One region of the Enterobacter cloacae complex sp. R_G8 genome, then DNA from elsewhere that is predicted to be linked to it. Evidence: predicted binding sites of a transcription regulator. Region 1 holds the regulator's gene; the other holds the start of a gene.

Evidence for each region. Region 1 encodes PurR, which represses purine synthesis genes. Its sites were predicted from a motif close to CANGCAAACGTTTGCNTG; they were not measured.
Region 2: a site for PurR is predicted at 2,429-2,446, ahead of cvpA (colicin V production protein). Genes of this name have one in related genera too.

The regions. Positions count from the first base shown of each region.
Region 1 is NZ_CP102246.1:3,062,045-3,067,596, reverse strand. Features, by position in the region: gene punC (purine nucleoside transporter PunC) at 1-776, opposite strand, end outside; gene punR (DNA-binding transcriptional activator PunR) at 892-1,803, shown strand; gene purR (HTH-type transcriptional repressor PurR) at 1,821-2,846, opposite strand; gene NQ842_RS14490 (YnhF family membrane protein) at 3,144-3,233, shown strand; gene NQ842_RS14485 (MFS transporter) at 3,397-4,563, shown strand; gene sodB (superoxide dismutase [Fe]) at 4,599-5,180, opposite strand; gene NQ842_RS14475 (C40 family peptidase) at 5,303-5,552, opposite strand, start outside.
Region 2 is NZ_CP102246.1:1,631,729-1,637,280, reverse strand. Features, by position in the region: gene NQ842_RS07830 (UbiX family flavin prenyltransferase) at 1-240, opposite strand, end outside; gene purF (amidophosphoribosyltransferase) at 331-1,848, opposite strand; gene cvpA (colicin V production protein) at 1,885-2,373, opposite strand; gene dedD (cell division protein DedD) at 2,627-3,322, opposite strand; gene folC (bifunctional tetrahydrofolate synthase/dihydrofolate synthase) at 3,312-4,580, opposite strand; gene accD (acetyl-CoA carboxylase, carboxyltransferase subunit beta) at 4,651-5,552, opposite strand, start outside.

The sequences.
Region 1 (5,552 bases):
CAGCCGTATCCGCCCAGCAGGAAGGCGATGGTCTGCGGGACATAGCTCAGGCCAATGGCGGCCGGGCTGTATCCCATATCGTGCAGAATAAACGGCGAGCCAGTGAGCCAGGCGAAGAAGCTCGCCGAGCAGGCGGCATAGACCAGGACATTACCACGATACGCTTTGGCGCTCAGCAGGGAGAGGAACGTGATCGGTTTGGCGTCGGCATGCGCCTCTTTTTTATGCGCGGGCTTGAGGGCAAACGCCGGCAGCATCAGTACCAGCGTGATGGCAAACAGCGTGGCGAAGATAGCCTGCCACTCGAAATGCACCAGGATCCAGCTGCCCAGCAGGGGAGCGAGGGCAGGTGAAAGCCCTACCAGGGGCATAATGGTGGCGAAAATGCGGTTGGTGCGGTTGGCCGGGTAGTAGTCGGTAACAAGGGCCTGCCAGGTCACCGCTGCCGCACAGACGCCGACGGCTTGCACAAAGCGCAGCACCAGCAGCCAGGTCGCATCGCGTACCCATAACATTCCCAGACAGCCGACGGCAAAAATGCCCAGGCCCAGTAACAGCACCGGTTTACGCCCAAAGCGATCGGAGAGCGGGCCCCAGAGCAACTGTGCAATGGCAAAGCCCGCGAGGAACAAACTCAGGCTGGCGCTGATGGCCGCAGCAGGGGTTTGTAAATCTGCCTGCATCGCCGCAAACGCGGGCAGGTACATATCGGTGGCCAAAAAGCCCAGCACGCTCAAACCGCCGAGCCAGACTAAAAATCCATTCCTGGGTTGCATTGTTTTATTCTCCTTGAGGAGGCAGGTAGACACTGGCGCAGAGTGTAGGGAGTGCAAAGCGGGTTGTGAAACGCTAATATTTGGCTAGTGCATTCAAATTTTTTGCAGGCAGAAAATGTGGTCAGATTATTCTCTTGAAGTTGTCGATGCTGTCGCACGAAACGGCAGTTTCAGCGGTGCCGCACAGGAGCTACACCGCGTTCCCTCCGCGATAAGCTACACGGTACGTCAGCTCGAAGAGTGGCTGGCTGTGCCGCTGTTTGAACGACGTCATCGCGATGTGGAATTAACGCCGGCAGGGGCGTGGTTTTTGAAAGAAGGGCGTTCTGTTATCAAAAAAATGCAGATCACCCGTGAACAGTGTCAGCAGATCGCCAACGGCTGGCGCGGGCATCTCTCCATTGCCGTGGATAACATCGTCAAACCCGAGCGCACCCGGCAGATGATTGTGGATTTCTATCGTCATTTTTCAGACGTTGAACTTCGCGTCTCGCAGGAGGTGTTCAACGGCGTCTGGGACGCGCTGGCGGACGGCAGGGCAGAGATGGCGATTGGGGCGACCCAGGCGATCCCCGTCGGGGGACGCTATGCGTTTCGTGATATGGGCATGTTGAGCTGGAAATGTGTGGTGGCAAGCGATCATCCCCTGGCTGCCATGGAGGGGCCGCTGAGTGACGACACGCTGCGCAACTGGCCGTCGCTGGTGCTGGAAGATACCTCGCGCTCGTTGCCAAAACGTATTACCTGGCTTCTGGATAATCAGCGGCGGGTGGTGGCGCCGGACTGGGAGTCCTCCGCGACCTGCCTCAGTGCCGGGCTGTGTGTCGCGATGGTGCCCGTGCATTTCGCTAAGCCGAGAATCGATACCGGTGAATGGGTCGAACTGACGCTGGAGAATCCGTTCCCGGATGCAGCCTGCTGCCTGACGTGGCAACAAAATGACGTGTCGCCCGCCATGGCGTGGTTACTGGATTACCTGGGAGACAGCGAAACGCTTAACCGGGAATGGTTACGGGAGCCAGCGTAACTGGCTCCGTACAGTGATTAACGACGGTAGTCGCGGAACGGACCATCCGCAACGGAACGGCGTTCGATAAGACGCGGGTGGACTTCAATCGACTGCGACTCTTCACGTTTGTTGACGATCCTGTCCATCAGCATATTGAAGGCCGTTTCACCCAGGGAGTCTTTCGGCTGGTGAATGGTGGTCAGCGCTGGGGTAAAGAAGCGCGCGTTGCGCACGTTGTCATAGCCGATCACGGAAATATCCTGCGGCACGCGCAGGCCCAGCTCATCGGCCGCACACAGGGCCCCCATCGCCATGATATCCCCGCCGCAGAACACCGCCGTTGGACGATGCGGCTGGGAAACGATCTGCTGCATGGCGCGGTAGCCCGATTCCGGCTCAAAGTCGCCCTGCACGATCCAGTTTTCCGGCACGGTGATCAGCGCTTCTTCCATCGCCTTCATAAATCCGGCCAGACGGCCAGCACCGGTGTTGCGCTCAAGCGGCCCCGGGATCACGCCAATTTCACGGTGACCGCGTTCAATCAGATAGCGGCCCGCCATATAACCGCCTTCAAAGGCGTTATCGATGACGGAGTCGGTAAAGTCGGCGCGCGCTTCGCCCCAGTCCATCACCACCATTGGGATATGACGATACTCTTCCAGCATGGAAAGCACGGACTCCGGATACTCGGAGCACATCACCAGCAGGCCATCCACGCGTTTTTGCGCCATCATCGACAGATAGGCGCGCTGTTTTTCAATGTTGTTCCACGCGTTGCCGAGGATCAGGGTATAGCCTTTCTGGAAGCAGTTTTTCTCAACCGCTTCGATGATTTCGGCAAAATAGGCCGCTTCACTGCTGGTCGCCAGCAAACCAATAGATTTGGTGTGATTAACTTTAAGACTGCGCGCAACGGCACTCGGCGAGTAGTGCAGCTCTTTGATTGCCGCCCAGACGGCGTTGCGCGTCTCTTCCGCCACGAAGCGGGTTTTGTTAATTACATGTGATACGGTTGTAGTGGAAACGTTTGCGCGTTTTGCTACGTCTTTAATTGTTGCCATTAAATGTCACTCCAGACCATATCCTAAACTCCTGAAAACCTTGAAGGTAAACGTTTGCCTTCTCTCACCCTTATCACGCAATCTTGAATTGCGGCACGCCAGGAAAACGACACGGGACGTCAGGAGGGGGTCAATGGCCGGTACGCTAATAAATTTAGCGTGGAATTTTGTCCTATCTTGATGAAAAGGGGAAGAGCTAAAGTGGTTATCCGTTTAAATCCGGGAAGATTTTTGACGTAAATTGTGTAAAAATGAGCAAGCTCACTTTTCGTGGGGGGATTAAAAGGAGAAAAATTGATGAGTTCCGATCTGAAGTTTTCGCTGTTCACCACCATTATTGTGCTGGCGCTGATTGTTGCCGCGGGTCTGACGGCTGCACTGCACTGATTTACGCGGAGGGGGCGTTCGCTCTCTCCCGCTTCCCCTGATTGTTACATCTCCGGCAAAAATCTTTTGCCAATTTGTTAACTTCTCATTTTTTGTGATTAATGTCATGCTTTCGCCTTCTTTGTTCTGTGTCACGACCTGACACGGCATCCGGAGTTGACGCATGAAAATCAATTTTCCCCTGCTGGCCCTGGCGATTGGCGCTTTTGGGATTGGCACTACTGAATTCTCCCCTATGGGGCTCTTACCGGTTATCGCCCGCGGTGTGGACGTCTCTATCCCTGCAGCCGGGATGTTAATCAGCGCCTATGCCATTGGCGTAATGGTTGGTGCTCCGCTGATGACGCTGTTGCTTTCCCACCGCGCTCGCCGTAACGCGCTGATTTTCCTGATGGCTATCTTTACCCTCGGCAATGTGCTCTCCGCCATTTCGCCGGATTACACCACACTGATGCTGTCCCGCATTCTGACCAGCCTTAACCACGGTGCCTTCTTTGGGCTGGGGTCGGTGGTTGCCGCAAGCGTGGTGCCCAAACACAAGCAGGCGAGTGCCGTGGCAACCATGTTTATGGGCCTGACCATCGCCAACATTGGCGGTGTTCCTGCGGCGACCTGGCTGGGAGAGGTCATTGGCTGGCGTATGTCGTTCCTGGCAACCGCCGTACTGGGCGTTGTCGCGATGGTGGCGTTGTTCTTCTCCCTGCCGAAAGGCAGCGCTGGTGAGCGGCCTGAGGTACGTAAAGAGCTGTCGGTACTGATGCGCCCGCAGGTGCTCTCGGCGCTGCTTACTACCGTGCTGGGTGCCGGGGCGATGTTTACCCTTTACACCTATATTTCGCCGGTGCTGCATGACATCACTCACGCGACGCCGATCTTTATCACCGCGATGCTGGTGCTGATTGGCGTGGGCTTCTCGATTGGTAACTATCTGGGCGGGAAATTTGCTGACCGCTCCGTGAGCGGAACGCTGAAGGGTTTTCTGACCCTGCTGATTGTCATCATGGTTGCCATCCCGTGGCTGGCGCGTAATGAAGTTGGCGCGGCCATTGCGATGGTCGTCTGGGGGGCGGCCACCTTTGCCGTGGTTCCGCCGCTGCAGATGCGCGTAATGCGCGTCGCGCATGAGGCGCCGGGCCTCTCCTCGTCAGTGAATATTGGTGCGTTCAATCTGGGCAATGCGCTCGGTGCCGCAGCGGGTGGTGCTGTGATTTCGGGTGGTCTGGGATACAGCTTTGTGCCGGTGATGGGGGCCATTATTGCCGCGCTTGGCCTGCTGCTAGTGATGATGTCGGGTCGTAAACAGCCTGAAGCGGCCTGTGCTGCCGAATAAAAAAACGCAGAAGGGGAAACCCTTCTGCGTCTCTCTTACGCGGCGAAGTTCTTCGCCACAAAGTCCCAGTTAACCAGTGCCCAGAAGTGCTCCAGGTAGTTAGGACGCGCGTTACGGTAATCAATGTAGTACGCGTGTTCCCAGACATCCACGGTCATCAGCGGAGTCGCGCTGGTGGTCAGTGGTGTACCCGCGTTAGACGTGGAGACGATAGCCAGTTTGCCATCGGCCTCTTTTACCAGCCATGTCCAGCCAGAACCGAAGTTTTTGATTGCGGCATCGGTAAATTTCGCTTTGAACTCCGCAAAGCTGCCAAAGGCGGCGTTAATCGCAGCAGCCAGTTCACCGGTCGGCTCGCCGCCCGCATTTGGCGCCAGGCAGTGCCAGTAGAAAGTGTGGTTCCACACCTGAGCAGCGTTGTTGAATACGCCACCGTCTGAACTGCGGACGATCTCTTCCAGCGTTTTGCCTTCAAAATCGGTGCCCTTGATCAGGTTGTTGAGGTTGGTGACATAGGTCTGGTGATGTTTGCCGTAATGATATTCCAGGGTTTCCGCAGAAATGTGCGGTGCCAGGGCGTCTTTTGCATACGGTAGTGCAGGTAATTCGAACGACATTGCTTCTCTCCTTATTGTATTTTGCGTTGCCAATAACCACACAGACAACAAGGACAGGATAGCAAATTGAAAGGGTATGCAAAAGAGGAACTTACCCTGCCGTGGTGACGGCAGGGCAGGGTTTAGCGGATGGTTTTCGGTGTCATGACGCGGCGTGCGCCGACGTAGTGACGCACCCAGTAGTCTTCGCTAAGCGAGGTGATCTGAATGTCCTGACCGCTTCGTGGCGACTGAATAAACTTCCCATTGCCCACATACACGCCGACGTGATCAGCCGTACCGCGACCCTGGGTGCGGAAGAAGACCAGATCGCCATTTTGCAGCTCGCCACGGTTAACGGGGGCGGCGTCGCGCAGGTGGTACATTTCATTG
Region 2 (5,552 bases), 1.4 Mb from region 1:
AGCCGTTTTAAACGAGCCGGAGGAGATGCTGGCGGCGATATCGCGGGCATCGTGTACAACGTTTGCCAGCGCCTGCACATCGCGCAGAGAGAGATCGGTTTCAAGGGAGAGAGTCTGACGCGCCGCCTGGCTCATCACCAGATGGGTTTCTACTTCTGGTACGTCACGCAGTACCTGTAACAAACGCACGCCGTAGATTGCGCCACTGGCACCGCTGAGCCCAACAATGAGTCGTTTCATGATTTTTGCCCTTACTGATTTCAGGGCAGACTGTGCAGGATTTTGCGGGGAGTTGCAAGTGAGGGCGAAGGCCCTCACTTGCCTGCACAATCAACCTTCGTTGTGCATCTCTAAGCTTTCGAGATCGTTTTGCAGCTGGACGGCTTTGGCATCGTCGTTGCGCAGCGAATCAAGATAGTCGAGGTACTGCTGGTCCACGTCTTTAGTGACGTATACCCCGTTGAACACGGAACATTCAAACTGCTGAATATCCGGATTCTCGGCACGCACCGCGTCGATAAGATCGTTCAGATCCTGGAAAATCAGGCCATCGGCACCGATGATTTGGCGAATCTCGTCCACTTCACGGCCGTGTGCAATCAGCTCGTTCGCGGTAGGCATATCAATGCCATACACGTTCGGGAAGCGAATTTCTGGCGCCGCAGAGGCCAGATACACTTTCTTCGCACCGGCTTCACGCGCCATCTCGATAATCTGCTCCGAGGTGGTGCCACGCACAATAGAGTCATCCACCAGCAGCACGTTCTTGTCGCGGAACTCAGCGCGGTTAGCGTTCAGTTTACGACGCACGGATTTACGGCGCAGCTGCTGACCCGGCATGATAAAGGTACGGCCAACGTAGCGGTTCTTCACGAACCCCTGACGGTATGGCTTATCCAGTATGCGGGCGATTTCCAGGGCGATATCGCAGGAGGTTTCCGGGATAGGAATGACCACGTCGATGTCCAGATCGTCCCACTCGCGGGCAATCTTCTCACCCAGCTTGGTTCCCATGTTCACGCGGGCGCTGTAGACGGAGATCTTATCGATAAACGAGTCCGGACGGGCGAAATAGACGTATTCAAACAGGCACGGGTTGCTGACCGGGTTATCTGCACACTGACGGGTAAACAGCTGGCCCTTCTCAGTGATGTAGACCGCTTCGCCAGGGGCTACGTCACGCAGGAATTCGAAGCCCAGGGTGTCCAGCGCCACGCTTTCAGAGGCAACCATATATTCGGTACGGCCATCACCCAGGTCACGCTTACCGAGCACCAGCGGACGGATACCGTTTGGATCGCGGAAGGCGACCATGCCGTGACCGATAATCATCGCCACGCAGGCGTAGGCACCGCGGATCTGGCGGTTTGTCGCAGCAACGGCGGCAAAGATATTGTCCGCTTCCAGCGGATAATGGCGGAAGTTATCCAGCTCGCTGGCAAACACATTGAGCAGGATTTCTGAATCAGAAGTGGTGTTAATGTGGCGACGTTTCTCTTCAAACAGCTTTTTACGCAGCTCATGGGCGTTGGTCAGGTTGCCGTTGTGAGCAAGCGTGATGCCATACGGTGAGTTAACGTAAAAAGGCTGTGCCTCAGAGGCGCTGGAACTGCCAGCAGTAGGATAACGAACGTGACCGATCCCCATATTACCTTGCAGACGCTGCATATGGCGGGCTTCAAACACATCGTTTACCAGGCCATTCGCCTTGCGTAAACGGAAGCAGTTGTTTGCATCAATGGTGATGATACCCGCAGCATCCTGCCCACGGTGCTGAAGCACCGTTAACGCGTCATAAATCGACTGGTTTACCGGCATGAAACCGGCGATACCGACAATACCGCACATTCGTCTTTTCCTCGTTAAGCCACATCTCAGAGCGGGTTACGCTCTGGGCAAGAAACTCGACGAGCTTTGCAGATAGTCAAAGAACCACCTGATGATGAAGCTGAACTCCGGAATGAGCTGCGATTTCTGCCAGTCTTCACTTTTGGAGAACCCGGTGAAGGTATCCAGGAAGAACAGTATCGCGGCCACAATCAGCACGCCTCGTAATGCCCCGAAACAGATCCCGAGCACCCTGTCCGTTCCTGACAGACCGGTTTTCTCGACCAGCTGACCTATCACGTAATTCACGATAGCGCCGACAATCAGCGTCGCGATAAACAGCACCGCGATGGCGATTCCATTTCGGACCAGTTCATCTTCAAAGCCCGTGAACCAGACAGACAGGTAAGTGTAGTAATGACTGGCAACAAAGAAAGCACAACCCCAAGTCACCAGCGATAACGCTTCACGAACAAAGCCACGGATCAGGCTAACCAGACAGGAAAAACCAATCACCGCAATGATGGCGTAATCAATCCAGACCATATGTGTCCCACGATTTAACGCCCTGTCATCCAGTTCGGGGCGAATTCTAACAGAAAAAGAAAACGTTTGCGTAGGGATTTCCTTCCCGCGCGTAAATAAAAAAGGCGCTGAAAAAATGTTCAACGCCCCCTCCGTTTGACGTCTCTGTGGACGCCTGCCATTCCCCCTCACCCCAGTCCTCTCCCTCAAGGGAGAGAGAGCAAACCGTCCCTTCGCCCCTCTGGGGAGAGGGTGAGTGTGAGGTGAAGCCTTATCAGTTGGCGCTGTAGTTCATCACCACACCGCTCAGGCCAGAGATCTGCTTCAGCTCACCGAGCGAGCCTTTGAGCTTATCCTTAGACGCTTCTGGCCCCACAAGGATACGGGTGATTTTACCCTGCACTGGCGTGGAAGGTGAAGTGTACACGCGATAACCCGCACTGCGCAGTTTACCCACGACCTCATTGACCTTATCGGCATTTTTCAGCGCACCCAGTTGCACGACGTAGGCTTTCCCCGTCGGCGCGGCCTCTTGCTGAGCCGGTTTTGCCGCAGGCGGCGTCTCTGAAGCTGCGGCCAGCTGTTCTGCTGTTTTATCCCGCTGTGGTTTCGGCTGTGTTTTTTCCACCGGCTTCGGTTTTTCAACCGGTTTCGGCTGCTCTACCGGCACCGGATCGATTTCGATGTTGTTATTCGCCGCCAGACGAGACGGATCGAGGGACGGTGCGGCCGCATCCCCGGCACGCACCTCTTCAGCCGCCCCTTCCGGCGGCTGAGCAGGCAGCGCCTGGGTTGCCGCAGGCAGCATATCCGGTTCGTCGCGATCGCCCGGCTTCGGCACCAGCGGAATGGCTGCAAATTCATCCTGGTAATGCTTTTTCTGCCCGTCGAGCAGACCCGGGAGGATAATCACCCCGAGCGCGACCAGCACAATGGTTCCTGTTAAACGGTTCTGAAACTTACTCGCCACCGGTTCTCCCCGCGTCCATCACTTCCATGACATGTGCCACCGTGTGGAACGAACCACACACCAGCACGGTATCTTCTGGTTTAGCATCCGCCATCGCGGCTTGCCAGGCCTCAGCCACGCTATTGTAGATTGCGCCTTTGCCGAGATGTTCCAGCAACTGCTCAGCCGTCGCGCCGCGCGGCCCCTCCAGAGGAGCACAATACCAGCTATCGACAACACTCTCCATGCAGGCCAGCGTACCGCCGATATCTTTATCATGAAGCATACCGATAACCGCCAGCACGCGCCCGGTTTTTGGTAACGATTTGAGACGCGCGGCGAGATACGCCGCAGCATGCGGGTTATGTGCGACATCCAGAATCAGCCGCGGAGCGTCGCTGACAATCTGAAAACGCCCGGGCAGGATCGCATTCTGGATACCGTCGCGGATTGCCTGTTCGCTCACCGCCAGTCCGCTTGCGCGCAGTGCCGCCAGGGCGGTTGCCGCGTTAGGCTGTGGTACCTGCGGCAGCGGCAGGTTGTCCAGCGCACCCTGTGCATCGCTGAAACGCCAGCCGTTGTCCCGGACCTCATACTGCCAGTCAACATCACGTCGCAGCAGGTGAGCGCCCTTCTCTTTTGCCACATCGGCAATGGTGTGCGGCATATCCGGCTCGCCGACCACAGCAGGCTTATTCGTGCGGAAAATACCGGCCTTCTCACGGCCGATACTTTCGCGATCGGGGCCAAGCCAGTCGGTATGATCCAGCGCGATGCTGGTGACCACCGCAACATCGGCATCCACCATATTGGTGGCATCAAGACGCCCGCCGAGACCCACTTCCAGAATCACCACATCCAGCTGCGCCTGCTTAAACAGCCACAGCGCCGACAGAGTTCCGTATTCGAAATAGGTTAATGAAATTTCACCGCGCGCTGCTTCAATTTCCGCGAACGACGCCGTATGCGCAGACTCTGGCAGTTCGCGGTTTTGCACGCGAACCCGCTCGGTATAGCGCACCAGGTGCGGAGAGCTGTAAACGCCAACCTTGTAACCGGCTGCCATCAGGATAGCTTCCAGCGTTCGGCAGGTGGTGCCTTTACCGTTGGTTCCGGCGACGGTAAAAACAAACGGCGCCGGTTTCAGCACATCGAGACGCGCAGCGACCTGGCTTACGCGTTCAAGCCCCATATCGATGGTTTTACTGTGCAGGTTTTCCAGATAAGAAAGCCACGTGGCCAGGGGCGACGTGGCTTGGGGAATGCTTTTATTTTCCATGATGCCCGGTTGTCATTAACAGTTTACAAAGCAAAAGGGCAGCGCCAACCGGCCCTGCCCTTTTCAGTTATCAGGCCTCGGGTTCCTGATCCGGTACCACCACGCCTTCGCGCGGCTCATCCGGGTTCGGCGCTGGCAGATTCATCAGCTTCGCCAGGATGCTCGCCAGTTTCAGGCGCATTTCCGGGCGGCGGACAATCATGTCAATCGCGCCTTTCTCGATGAGGAACTCACTGCGCTGGAAGCCCGGCGGCAGTTTTTCACGTACGGTTTGCTCTATAACGCGAGGGCCGGCAAAGCCGATCAGCGCTTTTGGCTCAGCAATGTTCAGATCGCCCAGCATCGCAAAGCTTGCGGAGACGCCACCCATGGTTGGGTCGGTCAGTACAGAGATGTACGGCAGACCGCGTTCCTGCATTTTCGCCAGCGCAGCAGAGGTTTTCGCCATCTGCATCAATGACATCAGCGCTTCCTGCATACGCGCACCGCCAGAGGCAGAGAAGCAGATCAGCGGACAGTTGTCTTCCAGCGCTTGCTCAACAGCACGCACAAAGCGCGCACCCACCACGGAGCCCATTGAGCCACCCATGAAGGAGAACTCAAACGCGGCGGCCACCACTGGCATCTCGTGCAGGGTGCCTTTCATCACGACCAGTGCGTCTTTCTCGCCGGTCTCTTTCTGTGCAGAGGCCATACGGTCTTTGTATTTTTTGGAATCACGGAACTTGAGCACATCTTTTGGCTCAAGTTCGCTACCCAGTTCTACCAGAGAACCTTCGTCCAGCAGGCTGTGCAGGCGATTACGCGCCGTCATGCGCATGTGGTGGTCACACTTCGGACACACCTCAAGATTGCGCTCCAGTTCTGCGCGATACAGAACCTGACCACAGCTATCACACTTCGTCCATACCCCTTCAGGAATGCTCGCTTTACGCGTTGGGGTAATGTTGCTTTTAATTCGTTCAATCCAGC